DNA from 2 places in the Priestia sp. TGN 0903 genome. Region 2 is predicted to be linked to the other one. Evidence: riboswitches for the same ligand, from Rfam matches in the RefSeq annotation. Region 2 holds a riboswitch; the other holds the start of a gene.
The links. Region 2 has a riboswitch for FMN ahead of ribE (riboflavin synthase). Riboswitches for the same ligand answer to the same signal wherever they lie in the genome.
Positions count from the first base shown of each region.

Region 1: it holds a riboswitch for FMN, as region 2 does, so the genes downstream of both, ACRPLY_RS21490 (ECF transporter S component) here and ribE (riboflavin synthase) in region 2, are expected to answer to the same signal.

Region 1 covers NZ_JBOZGL010000007.1:36,850-41,281, forward strand. Annotated here, with positions in the region: gene ACRPLY_RS21480 (helix-turn-helix domain-containing protein) at 1-511, opposite strand, end outside; gene ACRPLY_RS21485 (ferredoxin) at 769-1,017, shown strand; gene ACRPLY_RS21490 (ECF transporter S component) at 1,099-1,674, opposite strand; FMN riboswitch at 1,829-1,972, opposite strand; gene serA (phosphoglycerate dehydrogenase) at 2,272-3,846, shown strand; gene ACRPLY_RS21500 (peptidoglycan DD-metalloendopeptidase family protein) at 3,878-4,432, opposite strand, start outside.
Region 2 covers NZ_JBOZGL010000004.1:106,242-110,673, forward strand. Annotated here, with positions in the region: gene ribH (6,7-dimethyl-8-ribityllumazine synthase) at 127-597, opposite strand; gene ACRPLY_RS15060 (bifunctional 3,4-dihydroxy-2-butanone-4-phosphate synthase/GTP cyclohydrolase II) at 689-1,882, opposite strand; gene ribE (riboflavin synthase) at 1,899-2,558, opposite strand; FMN riboswitch at 2,837-2,987, opposite strand; gene ACRPLY_RS15070 (YkvI family membrane protein) at 3,094-4,128, opposite strand.

The sequences.
Region 1 (4,432 bases), on a different contig from region 2:
CTTTGAATAGCTCGGCGGCTAACTCTTGACGCGTTTGCTTTTGAGACATAATATACGTTTTGACCCATTGAATGACCTCAGGATTTTTGGAAATGGGTAAAAACCCTTTTTGAAAATACTGTAGGTTTGATAAGGTCTGAATGAACAAAGTGATTCTTGCTAAAAATAATTGAGTACTGCTTGCGAATTTCCATCCGTCTAAAGCTGGATGAAAGGGCCGAGCCGTCAGTTCATCTTCAAGGCGTGTTCGTCCCTTATCTGTCATCACATACTTTTGATTTTCAGTTTCTTCGATATACTGCTGTTCTTTTAAATATGCAACGCAGGTTTCAAAAGACCGTTTATCTAAGTAAAAAAATGACTGAAAAAGAAAAGAGATTCCAAAAATTTTTCCGTCTTGAATTGTTTGCGCTGACTTTTTACCTGTTAATAAATGATAAATACCATAGGCGGTTCGCTCACCTTTTAACTGTTTTATACAAAATAAAATGCTAACTTGAATATAATTCAAAGGTGTCAACTTCCTTTCTCATTCATTGTACCAAAAGTGACCAATAGCATGTGAGATAAAGGCTTTTTAGCTCTTTCCTTTATGTATCAAAACGTTTGGATAAGTGAAGAAACCTTGATTTGATAAGCATTCTCAGTGACTTTTCTATTGAAAAGTTTTATAAATCATTTTACAATGAATAAGGAGAAATTTCACTCTTGATTCGCGAAGAGATTATATAATGAGAAATTTTCGAACACTTTACAGGAGGTCTTGTTATGCCAAAATATACAATTGTTGATAAAGATACTTGCATCGCATGCGGCGCTTGCGGAGCAGCAGCACCAGACATTTATGATTATGATGATGAAGGTATTGCATTCGTAACATTAGATGATAACCAAGGTGTAGTAGAAATTCCAGAAGATCTAGAAGATGATATGATGGATGCAATGGAAGGCTGCCCTACGGATTCAATTCGCGTAGCGGATGAAAAATTCGAAGGCGATGCTAATAAATTCGAATAAGTATTGAACAAACCTGTAGTATAGTACATGCTGCAGGTTTTTTTATATATAAAAATCGCTCTCCCCGGGAGAGCGATTGAATTAAACAGCAACGCGGCGCGTGATCCATTGCTTCATTTTTGAAAACAATAAGACAAAAATAACCCCTGTTGCTGCTCCTTTTATTAAGTTAAACGGCAAAATACCTGCAACGATATATTGACGCGCTTGTTCACTAGACATTTCTGGCGATTGTAAGAAGATTGTATACGCTGGTAAAAAGACATAATAATTTAAGACAGCCATGAGTACCGTCATTACAACCGTACCCGTAACCAAACCTATCGTTACGCCTTTAGCTGTTTTAAATCGACGGAACATATATGATACAGGAAGAACGAACAGTAAACCAGCTACAAAGTTCGCCACTTGACCAACCGGAACCCCTGTAGCACTTCCTTGAATTAAATAATTCAATAAATTTTTTATTCCTTCTACTATAACAGCAGCCATAGGTCCAAATACAAGTGCTGCTACGAGTGCAGGAATTTCGCTAAAATCAATTGTTAAAAACGGAGGTAATCCAGGAATCGGAAAATTAATCATCATTAAAATGTAAGCAATACTGCTTAACATTCCTAGTATAACCAGCTTTTGAGTTTTCTTACTTTGTTGCATCTTGCCTCTCTCCTTCTTTGTGATCCACTCTTCAAAGAAGAAAGGTTCAACTTCATATCCCCACGCAAAAACCTCTCAACAAATGATTCGTTGAGAGGAGACATGGCAGGCATATTTAATAAACGTTCATCACATTAGGTTTTGAACGCTGAACCTCCACCTTCTCCCATCCAGACTGTACTGTCGGCTTTGGAATTTCACCAAATCTGCTCGTATGTATTACATATAAGCTCGCGGGCTCAAAACAATTTGTTTTTTTACCGCCGGTCGGGAATTTCACCCTGCCCCGAAGATAGACCAATATTTAATTATGAATTTATTATATGTTATCTCGAATTAAAAGTAAATAAAGAAGTTTTTTTAATTCCTATTAAATTGATGTCTTTTATAAACTTCATTACTGTTTTATATGTAAAATAAGGAAATAAGTGCATAACCAACAGCATTATGACATATTTATAGTTTCAATTTTACGTTTACAATTGTGTATTTGATAACTAATTGTAAAGTTTAAAAAATATAATTGACAGAATTTTTTTAACATGGTAAATTATCAAATATTTGATGATAGTAAAATCCAAGGGAGATGTTCACGTCATGTATAACGTATTAGTAGCTGATTCAATTAGCAATGAAGGTCTTGCTCCACTACTTGAAGCTCCTCATGTGAATCTTACGCGAAAAAAAGTTGAAGAAGTTGAGAATGATTTGCATACGTACGATGCGCTTTTAGTACGGAGTGCTACGACGGTTACAGAGGATTTGCTGGCAAAAATGCCGAATTTAAAAATTGTTGCTCGCGCTGGAGTAGGTGTCGATAATATTGATATTGAAGCCTCAACCAAACGAGGGGTTGTCGTTATTAACGCGCCGAACGGAAATACCATTTCAACGGCGGAACATACATTTGCTATGATGGCTAGCTTGTTTCGGCATATCCCCCAAGGAAATGCTTCAGTCAAAGCGCGCGAATGGAACCGCTCAGCATTTGTTGGAACAGAGCTTAATCGCAAACACCTGGGCATTATCGGATTTGGACGAATTGGCTCAGAACTTGCTAAACGCGCAAAAGCCTTCAATATGAGCGTTCACGTTTACGATCCTTTTTTAACCTCTTCCCGAGCTGAAAAGCTAGGCGTAGAACTATTATCCCTGGATGAATTACTAGCAGCAGCGGATGTAATTACCGTACACACTCCGCTTACGAAAGAAACCGAGGGATTGCTCAATCATGAAACATTAGCCAAAACAAAGAAGGGTGTATTTTTATTAAACTGCGCACGCGGCGGGATCATTGATGAAAAAGCCTTAGTTCATTATTTAGAAATTGGCCATGTTCAAGGTGCAGCTATTGACGTATTTGAAGTTGAACCGCCGATTGATAACCCTTTGTTACATTTTGATCAAGTTATTACAACTCCCCATTTAGGAGCTTCTACAAAAGAAGCCCAGCTTAACGTTGCTGAAGACGTGGCACATGACGTTCTGCGTTTTCTAGAAGGTAATCCTGTAAGTTCATCCATTAATTTACCAACGCTTTCTAAAGAAGTTTTTGAAAAAATTCAGCCGTTTACGAGCCTTACTAAACAAATGGGAGCTATTTTATCTCAATGCATGCGAGAACCCGTTCAGCATATCTCGATCTCCTACGGAGGTACAGTGACGGATTTAGAAACCACTTATATTACACGGAGCTTGTTATCAGGCTTTTTAACCCATCGTATTGACTCACCTGTTAACGAAGTCAATGCTTCTATGATTGCCAAAGAACGAGGAATTACATTTGGTGAAAAAACATCGGAAGATACGCAAGGATATTCTAATATAATTGACGTTACAGTAACAGGCGAACAGCGTACATTTACGATTACGGGCACTTATATAGCAGGATATGGACCTCGAATTGTTAATATTGATTCGTTTGATATTGATTTTTATCCAGAAGGACATCTTCTTTATATCCGTCACAGTGATCAGCCCGGAGTTATTGGAAATGTAGGGAAAGTACTTGGAGATTTACGTATTAACATTGCTACCATGCAAGTGGGCCGTAAGCAAAAAGGCGGAGAAGCCATTATGATGCTCACGTTTGATAAACTTTTAGATGATTCTGTCATCAATTCATTAAAACAAACAAGCGAAATTGTGACCATACAGCGCATTGAGTTGTAACATTGAAAAAAGAGCCTTAGCGGCTCTTTTTTTATGGACTTATTTTTAACACTTGTCCTGCATTTAAAGCGGTGTTCTCTAAATGATTCCACTTTCTTAGCTGCTCCACATCGACTTCATATTTGGCCGCAAGTTCAGATAATGTATCTCCTTGATGGATAAGAATACAGTTATCAGAAGCCTGATGTAACTGCTGAAAAACCGTGGCAGCTAAATCGTTTTTTACGTATGCCGATAGTTTTTGCTTGTCCAATTTGGCGAGTGGGTTTACCGCATTGGTTTTATCCGGATTCCAACTTCCTTGATGAACTTCAAAATGCAAATGTGCACCTGAAGATCGTCCTGTATTGCCAACCCATCCAATGTTTTGACCTGGGGCTACAGAATTTCCTTCTGCAACAAGTCGTTTCTCTAGATGAGCATAGACCGTTTCGTATCCATTCGTTTGTTTGATAAAAACAACTTGCCCGTATGTATTTGAATAATAAGAGCGGCTCACCACTCCTTTTGCAACAGCATACACCTGTGTACCAACAGGTGCTGCTATATCGATTCCAAAGTGTTTGGCGTGACGAGAACCAAATAT
Region 2 (4,432 bases):
CGTTGTAATGTAACCCTAACCATGAAAAAATCCGAACGATTCATCGTTCGGATCTTCTTTCAACTACCATACTTTTGTTTCAGCCTCTTTTAACTCTTTAGTTTACAAAAACTGGAATGACCTCTATTATCCTTCAATCATTTTTGAAAGGTTAGCCATTTCGATAGCTGATGCTGCAGCTTCCCATCCTTTGTTTCCTGCTTTTGTTCCTGCACGTTCAATTGCTTGCTCAATTGTTTCAGTTGTTAATACACCAAAGATAATTGGTACGCCTGTTTGTAAGCTTTGAGATGCAACGCCTTTTGCTACTTCATTACATACAAAATCAAAGTGTGGAGTAGCTCCTCGAATAACCGTTCCTAGCGTAATAACCGCGTCATATTTTTTAGATTCAGCTAATTTTTTAGCGATTAATGGAATTTCATAAGCGCCCGGTACCCAAGCCACGTCTACATCTTCATCAGCTACGCCGTGACGTTTAAGCGCATCTTCTGCTCCACTAAGTAAACGCCCCGTAATAAATTCATTAAAACGCCCTACCACGATTCCGATTTTTAATCCTGTGCCAACTAAATTTCCTTCATATAAATGATTCATCTCTTGTTCCTCCTGCTAGTAGTAATATATAGTTATTTACATTTCTTTTCATGAATTAGCTTCATTTGTTATAACGAAAAAAAGTGTAAACTTATAAATGTAATAAATGACCTAGTTTTTTAGCTTTGGTATCTAAGTATTTTTTATTGGCATCCACTGCCGGCATTTGAAGAGGCACTCTCTCTACCACTTCAAGGTCGTAGCCTTTTAGCCCAGTAATTTTGCGAGGATTGTTCGTTAAAAGCTTCATTTGTTTGACTCCAAGGTCCTTTAAGATTTGAGCACCGATTCCATACTCTCGTAAATCCGCAGCAAACCCGAGTTTTTCATTCGCTTCTACGGTATCGTATCCTTCTTCCTGCAGCTTATATGCTCTTAGCTTATTTAATAAGCCAATACCTCTGCCCTCTTGACGCATGTACAGCAGAATGCCGCGTCCTTCTTCTTCAATTTGCGTAAGAGCTGCGTGAAGCTGAGGACCGCAGTCACAGCGCTCAGAGCCAAACACATCTCCAGTCAAGCACTCGGAGTGAACCCGCACGAGAACGGGGCTATTATGATCGATATCACCCTTGATAAGAGCCACATGTTCTTTATTATCAAGTTTATTTGTATATCCTACAGCCTTAAAATCACCAAATGCCGTAGGTAAGCTTACTTCTACTTCACGGCTAATCAGCTGGTCATGTTTGCGGCGGTAGGCAATCAAATCTTTTATTGTAATCATTTTTAAATCAAATTGCTCTGCAATCTTTGTTAAATCCGGTACGCGTGCCATTGTTCCATCTTCATTCATGATTTCACAAATAACACCCGCAGGCTTTCCTCCTGCTAACACGGCTAAATCAACAGCGGCCTCTGTATGACCCGCACGCTGCAGAACGCCCCCGTCTTTTGCAATCAACGGAAAAATGTGTCCTGGTCGTTGGAAATCACTTGCTACCGTTGCTTCATTTACAAGAGCCATAACGGTAGCAGAACGTTCGTACGCACTGATACCTGTTGTACTTGAAATATGATCAATACTTACTGTAAATGCTGTTCCATGTACATCCGTATTGTTCACTACCATCGGGTGAAGATTCAATTTATGCGCAATTTCTTCATTAACAGGTGTACAAATTAATCCTCTTCCATGAGTAGCCATAAAGTTAATAACCTCAGGCGTCGTTTTTTCGGCTAATGCAATAAAATCTCCTTCATTTTCTCGATCTTCATCGTCGCATACAATAACCACTTTTCCCTTTTTTAACTCTTCAATGGCTTCTTCTACTTTATGAAACATCTCTTTCACCTCACTGTTAATTTGTAAAACCATGCTGCTGCAATAAATCCTTCATATTACCTGACCGATTCGAGGCGCCAGGAGTTGACTTGTTAGCCATCATCTGATGCATATATTTAGCTAACATATCGCATTCAATATTCACCTTGTCTCCTCGCTGTTTGTCTCCCACGACTGTGTGAAGCACCGTATGAGGAATAAGAGAAATAGTAAATGATTGATTGCTGACATCAAAAATAGTAAGACTTGTTCCGTCTACAGAAACAGATCCTTTTAACATCATAAATTCACGAAGTTCAGGATCCACTTGAATTTCATAATAAAAGGCATTTCCTTTACGTGTTTTGCTTACAATGGTTCCAATTCCATCAACGTGTCCGCTGACGAAATGCCCTCCAAACCGGCCATTTGCAGCCATCGCCCGTTCTAAGTTAACACGTGATCCAACGGTTAGAAGCTGCAGGGTACTTGCTTTAATCGTCTCCGGCATGACGTCGACCGTAAATTCATTTTGAGAGTAAGCCGTTACGGTTAAACAAACGCCGTTAACTGAAATACTGTCCCCTAAGTTCACATCTTCTAACACGGTCTTCGCATCAATCGTAAGAACAATTGCTTCTGTAGCCTTTTGAATCCGTTTTATTTTTCCAATTTCTTCAATAATACCTGTGAACATTTTCTTCACCTGCTTTGGCGCTATTCCAACTTCTTATGCCGTTTTGAAATAGCAGCTGCTTTTTTTTCATATTTATCTTTCCCCCAACCACTGAAAATAAAAAAGCCCCTTGAACAAATGTCCAAGGGGTCGGCTGAGCTGAATCAGTTTTATCTATGCAAAATTCCGCTAATTGTATACGAAATAAACAGTTATGTTTTGTGTACAAAAACAAGGGTAGCTTTAAAAAAGGCAAACCTGTCCCTTATTAATACAACACAAAAAAACAACTGTGCTTCCTGATCCTTCTCCCATCCAGACTTTTACTGTCGGCTCTAGATTTTAACTAGATCCACCGCTAACATACATCGTATGAAAACGGGTCACGGGCTTAAAAGCATATGCTTTATCACCGCCGGTTGGGACTTACACCCGACCCCGAAGGATAATATATTCGACTGCTAGAGTCTTATTTGTTTTACATTATAGCAAAGTAAAATCGACTTGTCACATCATTTAACTTCGTTTTTCACATCTGTTCTGCAAAATCCAGCTTTTAGCTTATTTTTTCTTTTTTAATACATAGCATCCATACAAAAGCTAGTCCAATATAGCCAAATATCGGATACAAAAACTCAAGAAGCTGAGCATATCCAAATTGCCCGATAATAAAGCATGCCAAGATAATAAACGCAAAAGCTTGTTTGTCATTCAGGGGAAGAAATGATTGAAGCTGTTTAGCGATTCCAAATACATTTCCAATCAATGTAGTAAAAATCTCACCTAACACAACTACCGTAAATAAAACATTCACCCACGCTGAGATATTTTTAACAACGGCACTCATCGGAATATCAAGTTGAAATGAATAAGGCAAATTGGAAAGGGCAAGATGAGTAGAAACAAGCATAAACGTAAGTACACATCCTCCTATTACGGCCCCTTTTTTGATCACGCTCTTATCTTTCACGGAGCTTCCTAATGGAACTAAAACGGCCTGAGCCAAAGCTAGATTTAGGGAAATATATAAAAAGGGACTAACCGCCCACTTCCACTGTGTGACGAGCGTTAAGTCTGGCTTCGTTTGAATCAGTGAGAAATAGCTGACATTTGGCACAAAGATGATAAAAGCAAATGAAAGCATCATCGGCACAACAAGAGAATTAACCATTAAAATACCGTTAATTCCTCTTGCGATAAATATATAAGTTAAAACAATTGTACAAATCATCCCAACAGGAGGCCACAGCCCGAACTGTTCTTTTCCTATTGCCCCCGTACTCGCTAGCATGACTGAAGTTACTCCAAATAAAATGACGATCATTACACCGTTTACCGCTTTTCCAAGTACATCACCAAATAAATATGTATTAAGCTGCTGATAAGAAGAAGCCCCAATTGCGTGCGAAAGCAGCATCATTTTCGAACCTAGCCAAATAAAAAACAAGCCGCTGACCAAAATTCCAACCATTCCAAGTTCCCCGTACTGTGTAAAAAATTGAACAATTTCCTTGCCTGTTGCAAAACCGGCTCCTACAACGGTGCCTACATACGTAGCAGCAACCTGCAGCGTGAGTTTCCACCTTTTCATGCCCATCACCCTTCTACCCTTCATAGTTCACTATATGTAGAAACGGTTAAAAAAAGACGAGCCTTTTATATGTAAATCCTCGCCTCACCCGGTGCTGTTCCTTTTTCGTTTTTTTATTTCCTTCTTGTTTTTTTCATGAAAACCCTTTATCCCTTAACATAACGGCAGTTTTCAAACAAAATATACGGATATTTTCCCTTTAGCTTTTAAATTTTCCTCAATATTTGCTGGAAATTCACAATTTACTGTTGTATAATTTCTAAAAATCAGATAAATTATTAAATAAGTATTCTTTCTATTTAAA